DNA from 3 places in the Bacillus sp. JZ39 genome. Region 2 is predicted to be linked to each of the others. Evidence: riboswitches for the same ligand, from Rfam matches in the RefSeq annotation. Region 2 holds a riboswitch; each other region holds the start of a gene.

Region 1 (3,278 bases), 130 kb from region 2:
AATTATATTCCTGTTCTCCTGCCAACACACCGGTGTATAGCTTTTCATTGAGTGTTTTTAACTCTTCCGTCGGTTCTGCTTTGATGTAAATGACATTATTGACAGGCGCAAATGAGCTGTATTTTGTCATTTTGAGAACGAGTGGGTGGGACTCTTTTGCGATGTTTCTTAAATGTGATACGAGCTGATCCGCTTTCTCCTCCGCGCATTCAAAGGATGCTCTCAGCGTCAAATGAGGCGGGATTAGAGAGTAGCTTGGGTCATAGCGCTTTCTGTAAGAGTTTGCAAGGTCTTGGAGCTTTTTTGATGGAAATAAAACGATTCCGTATTTCATATTATGTCCCTCCTGGAAATAAAGTATGATAGAGTGTTAAAGCATTTTTTTCAGCGCCGGGGTGATGAGCGGCTGCCAGTATGTCCATTTGTGGTCTCCGTCAAATGGCTCGAAATCATAATCGGAAAGCTTTTTCTCCAGCAGCTGTTTCAGCTCCCGGTTCGGTTCTGTAAAGTCCAGAATGTTCCCGTCTGTCGTGTGGACGTCAGTTTCTTTTGTTCCGATTTGGTGATAAATAGAGAGGTGTTTGATATCGTCTGACTGTTTTACGGCTTCTAGTACGTGTTTGTCAACATAGGGAGACTGCATGATGATGTTGCCAAACATATTCGGATAATCAAGCGCTGTCATAAGTGACACGGTTGCTCCGAGCGAATCACCGATCAGCGTTCGGCCGTAACCGATCTGATAGGTTGGATACTCATCATCTGCAAAAGGAACGAGCTCATGGGCGATGAACCGTTTATAAGCCGAAAATTTTGAACCCTCCGGATGATAGGTGTTTCTGCGCTCTTTTACATCCTTATAAGGAACACCGATAATAATGCTCCGGTCTATTTCGCGTTTCGACAGCAATTCCTCAACCTGTCTGCCGATTCTCCCCAGCCTGAAATAATCGTGGCCGTCCTGCGCGATAATGACATGGTATTTATAAAGCGGGGAGTAGTTGGACGGCAGATAAACAAGCAAGGTCATTTCCTCGTTAAGCTCTTTTGAAAAGAATTTCTTTTCTTGCACTGTGCCGTTTTTCGGTGCCATAAAAACATTCCTCCAGGACATCACTATACTTTCTTGCATTTTCAATTATTGTACCATGAATTATTAGAAATTTCTCTCTTTAAACGGTTCGGCACACGAAGAAAAAAGTGTTGAAATAAACTGTGAATTGCGCTAATATAAAACAATCAGAAAATTGAAATCGATATTTCTTATCGTGAGAGGTGGAGGGACTGGCCCTTAGAAACCTCAGCAACCGGCTTGTTTTGCATGTGCAAAGCGCCAAGGTGCTAAATCCAGCAAGCGTTTTTTATGCTTGGAAGATAAGAAGAAGCGTTAAACCCCTTCTTCTTATGAAGAAGGGGTTTTTATTTTGAAAAGGGAAGGTGTCAGCTATATGTCACAGCACGTTGAAACGAAATTAGCTCAAATTGGGAACCGTAGCGATGAAGTCACGGGAACAGTGAGTGCTCCTATCTATTTATCAACAGCATACCGCCACAGAGGGATCGGAGAATCTACCGGATTTGATTATGTCCGCACAAAAAATCCGACACGCCAGCTTGTTGAGGACGCGATCGCTAACTTAGAAAACGGCGCGAGAGGGCTTGCCTTTAGTTCGGGAATGGCTGCTATCCAAACGATTATGGCGCTGTTTAAAAGCGGAGATGAACTGATCGTTTCATCGGACCTATATGGCGGCACGTACCGTTTATTTGAAAATGAATGGAAAAAATACGGCTTGACTTTTCATTATGATGATTTCAGCGATGAGGACTGTTTACGCTCTAAGATTACGCCGAATACAAAAGCGGTGTTTGTGGAAACGCCGACAAACCCCCTCATGCAGGAGGCGGACATTGAACATATTGCCCGGATTACAAAGGAGCACGGTCTTCTGCTGATCGTAGATAATACATTTTATACACCGGTCTTGCAGCGGCCGCTTGAGCTGGGAGCTGACATTGTCATTCACAGCGCAACCAAGTATTTAGGCGGGCATAACGATCTGCTTGCTGGACTTGTCGTGGTGAAGGATGAGCAGCTCGGAGAGGAAATGTTTCAGCATCAAAATGCAATCGGCGCCGTCCTGCCGCCATTTGATTCGTGGCTTCTGATGAGAGGAATGAAGACGCTGAGCCTCAGAATGCGCCAGCATCAGGCAAACGCGCAGGAGCTTGCGGCGTTTTTAGAAGAGCAGGAAGAAATTTCGGATGTGCTGTATCCCGGAAAAGGCGGCATGCTGTCCTTCCGTCTGCAAAAAGAAGAATGGGTCAATCCGTTTTTAAAAGCGCTGAAGACCATTTGTTTTGCAGAAAGCCTCGGCGGGGTGGAAAGCTTTATTACATACCCTGCGACCCAGACGCACATGGATATTCCTGAAGAGATCCGCATCGCAAACGGGGTGTGCAATCGGTTGCTGCGCTTTTCTGTCGGTATTGAACATGCGGAAGATTTAAAAGAGGATCTAAAACAGGCATTATGTCAGGTCAAAGAGGGAGCTGTTTCTTTTGAGTAAACACAATTGGACGCTGGAAACCCAGCTCGTGCACAATCCATTTAAAACAGACGGCGGAACCGGGGCGGTCAGTGTACCGATTCAGCACGCCTCGACTTTTCACCAATCTTCATTTGAAGAGTTCGGGGCATATGATTACAGCCGCTCTGGCACGCCGACAAGAACAGCTCTCGAAGAAACAATTGCCGCACTGGAAGGCGGAACAAGAGGATTTGCTTTCAGTTCAGGCATGGCTGCCATCTCAACAGCATTTTTACTGCTGTCACAGGGTGATCACGTTCTTGTGACAGAAGATGTATACGGCGGAACCTTCCGTATGGTGACAGAGGTGCTGACCCGGTTTGGCATTGAGCATACGTTTGTCGACATGACGGATCGTAATGAAGTGGCGCGGAGCATCAAGCCGAATACAAAGGTCATTTATATGGAGACGCCATCAAATCCGACACTTGGGATTACGGATATTAAAGCGATTGTTCAGCTTGCAAAAGAAAACGGCTGTCTGACCTTTCTGGACAATACATTCATGACACCGGCACTGCAGCGTCCGCTTGACCTCGGCGTGGATATTGTACTTCACAGCGCGACAAAATTCTTAAGCGGACACAGCGATGTGCTCTCAGGTTTGGCTGCTGTCAAAGATGAAGAGCTTGGGAAGCAGCTGTATAAGCTGCAAAACGCGTTCGGCGCCGTCCTTGGCGTGCAAGA
Region 2 (3,278 bases):
AATACGGGTGGTTTTTTAAGTAATCTAAAAATCCTCCGTGGCTTCTGCTATGTTCGATTGTAATCACATCGGCATCAAGATCATTGATTGTATCAACGATATCTTCGAAGTTGCTGTAGCACATATGTGTATGAATTTGTGTCTCGTTTTTCACGGAAGAAGTGGTTAATCTGAAAGCTTCTGCCGCCCAAGTCAAATACTCATCCCAATCGCGGGTTTTTAATGGAAGGCCTTCACGCAGCGCTGGTTCATCGACTTGAATGATTTGAATGCCTGCGTCTTCAAGCGCTTTAACTTCTTTGCGAAGGGCAAGCCCGATTTGGAAGGCGATTTCTTTCCTCGAGATGTCGTTTCGAGGGAAAGACCAGTTTAAGATTGTAACCGGGCCCGTCAGCATTCCTTTTACATGCTTGGAAGTCAATGACTGTGCGTAGACTGTGTCTTTCACTGTCATCGGTTCAATAAATTCAACATCTCCGTAAATGACTGGCGGGCGGACACAGCGTGAGCCGTATGATTGAACCCAGGCATATTTAGTGAAGGCGAAACCGGCCAGCTTTTCACCAAAGTATTCGACCATGTCTGTCCGTTCAAATTCGCCGTGAACAAGGACATCAAGCTCCAATTCTTCCTGAATATCAATCCATCTTTTTGTTTCCGCATTGATAAAGTTTTGATACTGTTCATCGGACCACTCAGCTTTCCGCCATTTTTGGCGTGCGCTCCGCACTTCAGCAGACTGCGGGAAGCTGCCGATCGTTGTCGTCGGCAAAAGCGGAAGGCCGAGAGATTCATTTTGCAGGGCTAAACGTTCTTCAAACGGAATCGGGCGCTTGAAGTCTTTATCAGTTAATTGCTCAAGCTCTTTCTTTTGTTCAGAATTGGCGCCTGTTGCAAACTGCTTAAGCGCCTGGATATCAGCCTTAGCCTGCTGAATCTCTTCGCTGATCGCCGCTTTTCCTGATACTAAGCCTTCTTTCAAAGCTGTCAGCTCGGCCAGCTTTTCTTTTGCGTAGGATAATCCGTTCAATAGGTCTTTTTCCAAATGCTCATCAGGGTGTTTCGCTACTGGAACATGCAGCAGGCTGCTGGAAGGCTGAATCCACAGTTCATCAACTTTTGCAATGCTGAGAATATCAAGAACGGCATCGAGACGCTCTTCAAGGTCCGCTTTCCAAATGTTGCGTCCGTCGATAACGCCGGCTGCCAGCACTTTGTCTGTCGGAAAGCCATGTGTTTTAAGCTGTTCCAGGTTTCTGCCTTTGTCGTGAACGAAATCAAGGCCAATTCCCTGAACCGGGTAAGAAATCAGCTCTTCATAAGCATCAACAGAATCAAAATACGTCTGCAAAAGCACATTCAAGGATGAAAGCTCACTTGTAATGCTTTCAAATAATTCTTTTGCACCGCGGACATCTTCACTAGAGGCGGTAACGAGCGCCGGCTCATCGATTTGAACCCATTTTACGCCTTCTTCTTCAAGCTCTTTCAAAAGCTGTACATATAATGGCACAAGGCGTTTTTGGATCGCTTTTGCTTCAGACGGTTCATAGCCTTTAGCAAGCGTAACGAACGTATAAGGGCCGACAACCACAGGCTTTGTTTCCACACCGTATTCCTGTTTGATCCGGCGATAATCTTCGAGTTGTTTGTTTCTTGTCAGACGGAACTCAATGCTCTCGTCATATTCCGGAACGATGTAATGGTAATTTGTATTAAACCATTTTGTCATTTCACTAGATACGGCGTCTTTGATTCCGCGGGCGATAGCGAAGTATGTATCGGTAGCATCAGTCAAATGTCTGAAACGTTTCGGGATCCAGTTGAAGCTGACTGCTGTGTCGAGTACATGGTCATACTGTGTGAAATCAGAAACAGGCACAACATCAATCTGTTGGTCAATTTGTGTTTTTACTGCGGATAAAAAAAGTTCGTCGATTTGCTTCAAAAACGTATCTTTATCAGTACTGCCTTTCCAATACGCTTCAAGTGCTTTTTTCCATTCCCGGTTCAGTCCGATTCTCGGAAATCCTAAATTCGATGTTTTGATGGTTGTCATTGTTTCTCCTCCTTTATATGTAAAACACTCTCGTTAACCCGCGGATACAGGCTCCTAAGAGGTTTTCTCACAACAAAAAGCCTCTTTCCCATGAGAGAAAGAGGCTTTTCTGCGTAAAACACTGCCTCTCTCATCTCTCAGATTCAATCTGATGGAATTAGCACCGTGCCTTATGAGACATCAGTCTCGGCGCGAAAAGCAGTGCGCCCCATTTCACAATGGTATTACGGTCGGTTGCTGTTGGGGTCAAAAGGCCAATCCCTCGCCCAACTCTCGATAAGAGAAAATGTTATTAATTTTTTGAAAAGTTGAATCATTTGTTGGTAATCTTAACAGTAATTCAAATTCATTGTCAACATAGAATTTGAAATTTTTATTTATATGATGTGGTGTATATTATATAAGAAAAATAATCTTATAGGGTCAACAAATGTGATTGCTCTGCTTTTTCTGCGAGCTCATCAGGAGCTGTTAAATACAGGAATCCATTGCCTGCCAGCGTTTTTGCAATTTCAAGAGGAAGTGTCCTGCGGATTAGCTGTGCGAAAACTTCAGATTCAGAAAGCTTTCTTTGAAATGATTCTTCTTCATAGCTTTTGATTAAAGCAAGCGCTCCGCTGACATGAGGGGCAGCCATTGAAGTGCCGGTCAGCTTACCGTACTTCTTGTTGGGAAGGGTGGATAAGATATTTTCTCCTGGTGCCACAAGGTCAATCTCTTTATTTGCGTTAGAAAATTCTGATAATTCTCGCGCTACTGAAACAGATCCAACTGCAATGACTTCGTTATAAGCTGCGGGGTAGGAAAGCTCTTCTGTGCGTTCGTCGCCGTCACCCTCATTTCCCGCTGCACAAACGACAAGCACTCCGTTTTTGACTGCGTTTTTCACTGCTTCTTCCAGCTCTGGCACATCGCTTGGCCCTCCAAGGGACATTGAGATGATGTCGACTTTCTGTTCCACCGCGTAATTGATGCCGTTGATTATCCATTCGTATTGTCCGCTGCCGTTCTCGCCGCCAAGAACCTTCACAATCAATAGGCTTGCCTCAGGCGCGACTCCGGCAATGCCTCCGTTTGAATCATTAGCTGCAATCGTTCCGGCGACGTGTGTGCCGTGTCCGTTGTAGTCGGAAATCGCATCTTCCTTGCCGCCGTCGTCATCCGTGAAGTTCTTTCCGCCGATGATTTGATTTTTTAAATCAGGGTGGCTTGTGTCGCA
Region 3 (3,278 bases), 1.8 Mb from region 2:
GATTCCGGAATCAGCACTTTGAAAATAATCGTAGACGTTTTCGCGCCCATTGATTTAGCGGCTTCAATCACACCTTTATCCACCTCACGCAGCGCGATTTCAACAAGGCGCGCGTAAAATGGTGCCGAGCCGATTACCAGCGCCGGCAATGCGGCGTTTGGCCCTAAGATCGTGCCGACTAAAAATTTCGTAAAACCTAATAGTAAAATAATTAAAATAAGGAACGGAATCGATCTGAATATGTTAACAACGGCCGCAATCACAGAGTTGACCGCTTTATTCTGCCAGAGGCTTCCTTTGCTCGTCAGAAAGAGCAGCAAGCCGAGGATGACCCCGATGACAAAAGCAAACAGTAAAGAAATCAGCGTCATATAAAGTGTTTCATATGTCGCGTTCCATAATTCAGTTAAATCAACGTTCGGGAAGTATTTTTCAAACATTCGTGATCACCTCTGCTTTCACCTGTTTGTCATTAATGAATCGGATCACGTTTTGCACTTCTTCCTCGTCCCCGTCAATGTGGATGAACAGTGAACCGTAAGCCCCATCCTTCGTCTGCGAAATTTTCCCTTGCAGAATATTGACGCTGACATTGAAGTTTCTGATCATCTCTGTAATCAGAGGCTGTTCAGCTGACTCACCGACAAATGTGAGCTGAACCATTTTTCCTGATGCTGTATCATCAAGAAGGTGCTGAAGCGTCTCTTTCGTTTCTTCCGGCTCTGTCACCTGCTGAACAAATCGTTTTGTCATTTGTTCCTTTGGATTTTTGAAGACATCGAGAACCTCGCCTTCTTCGACCACCTTGCCGTTTTCCATGACGGCGACTCTGTTGCAGATTTTGCGGATGACATGCATTTCGTGCGTAATCAGCACAATCGTCAAACCGAGTCTTTCATTAATATCGGACAATAGATCCAGAATTGAATCTGTCGTTTGCGGATCTAATGCTGATGTCGCTTCGTCACAAAGAAGAACCTTCGGATTGTTTGCAAGCGCTCTGGCAATTCCCACACGCTGCTTCTGACCGCCGCTCAGCTGGGACGGATATGATTTTTCTTTTCCTTCTAAACCTACCAGTTTAATCAGTTCATTGGCGCGCTTGATCCGCTCGCTCTTTTTCACTCCGGCAATTTCCAAAGGAAACATGATATTATCTCTGACAGTCCGCGACCAAAGCAAATTGAAATGCTGGAAAATCATACTGATCTCATGGCGTGCTTTTCTTAAACCGCGTCCATTTACTTCATTAATCTTGGTTCCCGCCACTTCCACGGTTCCTGAGGTTGGTTTCTCAAGGCCGTTCAGCAGACGGATTAAGGAACTCTTACCAGCTCCGCTATATCCTATAATTCCAAAAATCTCACCTTTTTTAATGGAAAGCGAGACATTTTGGACAGCATTGACATCTCCATGTTTCGACTTGTAAATTTTTGAAACATCCTGAAGATTGATCAAAACAATCACCTGCCTTAACACTATTCTAAGAAATCTTCCGGTTTTTTCTGCAAAAGAAAAGCCTTTCTGCACACTTGAGCAGAAAGGCTTATATAAAATGCCTTTCTCTCATCTTTCAAAGCTGAACGCTTCGTGTGAATTGGCACCATTTCAACAGTGTTGATGGTTGCCGGGCTTCATAGGGCACTTCCCTCCACCTCTCTTGATAAGAGAAATATATAGTCTTTTTCGTCCGGAAATTCTTAATGTAGAATAGCACGGCGAATGATTAAATGTCAATAAAATAAATGATGTCAACTTTTACTATTATAATAATTTATTATTTTTTAATTTTTTAAAATCCTCTGAAAAAATCCATTTGTCAGCCAGAGAATGGCTTCCAGTTTTAACAGGGCCCTGAATGACCCCTTTACTTTGAGGCTTCCGCTCTGAATGAGGTGCTGCAGGGAAATGTCTCCGTGCAATAAATCAATAATTTCCGTTTGGTTTCCGTAAAAGGTCAGGTTGGACGTTTGGGGCGGAGAAACTTTTTTCATTTCTCCCTGTTCGTTTATTGAGACGGTTAAGGCTTCTGCTTCTCCTTGGAAGGTAATGAGCAATGTTGAGGCATTCAAAAGGGGTTTTAAAAACAGATGCTGATACTCATCCTCTAAAACTTCCGCTTTCTCCATATGTACAACCTCCTATTTGTTGGTCATACATACACATTTCTCTCTTTGTCGCAAGAACCCCTTTATAAAACGAACGACAATTTCATTGGATATGCTGAGAAATATGTCATAAATGGGATGCGGAAGATGATTTTTGTTTGATCAGCTCATATAAATAAGAAACGGAATGAAATGCATATCCTCTTTCTACCAACTTTCCGCCTTTAAACAGCAGAAAACAAGGGACGCTTTCAATTTGATACGCTTTTGCGAATGTCGGAGAGTAATTGACATTGTTTTGATAGAAGGCGACATCCGGCAGCATTTCTTTCACCACTGTCAGCATTTTGCTTGCAAGCTGGCAGGTGCCGCAAAACGGAGTATATAAATATAGAAGGTACACATCATCTTCAATGTGATCAAGTTCGTGTTCTTGGAGTTCTTTCATGCTATACACCTCGGGACTTTCTTTCAAGAAAAATAGTATGGACATTCAGATTCGCACGCAGCAATACAGAGGCGACATGGTGCCTGGGCGCAGCCGCTACTTCCTTATAGGCTCTGTCGATATGGAGATGGCAGGCTTCATTAAATTCACGCTTCAGCTGTTTTCTCAATTTCTCACCTGATTCATCAGCATCAACTAATATATAGACGTCTTTATCATAAAGCTCGTCAGCCAATTCCTCGAGCCTCAGCTGGCTGATTGTTCCGTTTGTGCAGATAATGCGCACCGGTTCATTCAGGACGCTTTCGATTTTCTCTTTATCTGATTTCCCCTCGACAATCATAACCTTTTCCAGCTCATCCATCTTCATCTTGTTCACCTGCCGCGTCAAATTTGAAACGTTCAGATTGTAAAAGAAGGCAGTGAAATTCACCGCCAACATTAACACCAGCCGTTTTCGTAGTCACAATCTACATATTTTGCGTCGTCTCCAGAGACCACATCGGCTGTCTTATAAAATTTCTCATTTTCAAAGGAATAACCGGACTTAAGCTCATATTCATTCATGCTTGTCATTTGGCCGATCATCTCGTTATCATGATATAACGAGAGCCGGCCATTTTGAAAGCGGCCTGTCACGTCATTGGTGACATCGAGCTTTTGTTTGTCGAAAGCCATATTGGACACCTCCCATAACGTTAGCGTGTCCAATTGCTTTTACG

The links. A riboswitch is a leader RNA that binds a small molecule or an ion and turns the genes downstream of it on or off. The one in region 2 is predicted to bind S-adenosylmethionine.
Region 1: linked by a shared signal. The riboswitch ahead of metI (cystathionine gamma-synthase/O-acetylhomoserine thiolyase) and the one ahead of metE (5-methyltetrahydropteroyltriglutamate--homocysteine S-methyltransferase) in region 2 are both predicted to bind S-adenosylmethionine.
Region 3: linked by a shared signal. The riboswitch ahead of metN (methionine ABC transporter ATP-binding protein MetN) and the one ahead of metE (5-methyltetrahydropteroyltriglutamate--homocysteine S-methyltransferase) in region 2 are both predicted to bind S-adenosylmethionine.

Annotation. Positions count from the first base shown of each region.
Region 1 covers NZ_CP096389.1:1,227,485-1,230,762, forward strand. The annotation lists gene M1D65_RS06390 (YjcG family protein) at 1-334, opposite strand, end outside; gene M1D65_RS06395 (esterase family protein) at 371-1,093, opposite strand; SAM riboswitch class I at 1,261-1,381, shown strand; gene metI (cystathionine gamma-synthase/O-acetylhomoserine thiolyase) at 1,449-2,570, shown strand; gene metC (cystathionine beta-lyase) at 2,563-3,278, shown strand, end outside.
Region 2 covers NZ_CP096389.1:1,353,658-1,356,935, forward strand. The annotation lists gene metE (5-methyltetrahydropteroyltriglutamate--homocysteine S-methyltransferase) at 1-2,059, opposite strand, end outside; SAM riboswitch class I at 2,187-2,342, opposite strand; gene isp (serine protease Isp) at 2,475-3,278, opposite strand, start outside.
Region 3 covers NZ_CP096389.1:3,147,936-3,151,213, forward strand. The annotation lists gene metP (methionine ABC transporter permease MetP) at 1-440, opposite strand, end outside; gene metN (methionine ABC transporter ATP-binding protein MetN) at 433-1,458, opposite strand; SAM riboswitch class I at 1,564-1,670, opposite strand; gene M1D65_RS16205 (SCP2 sterol-binding domain-containing protein) at 1,785-2,129, opposite strand; gene M1D65_RS16210 (thioredoxin family protein) at 2,236-2,556, opposite strand; gene M1D65_RS16215 (toprim domain-containing protein) at 2,558-2,920, opposite strand; gene M1D65_RS16220 (YusG family protein) at 2,998-3,234, opposite strand.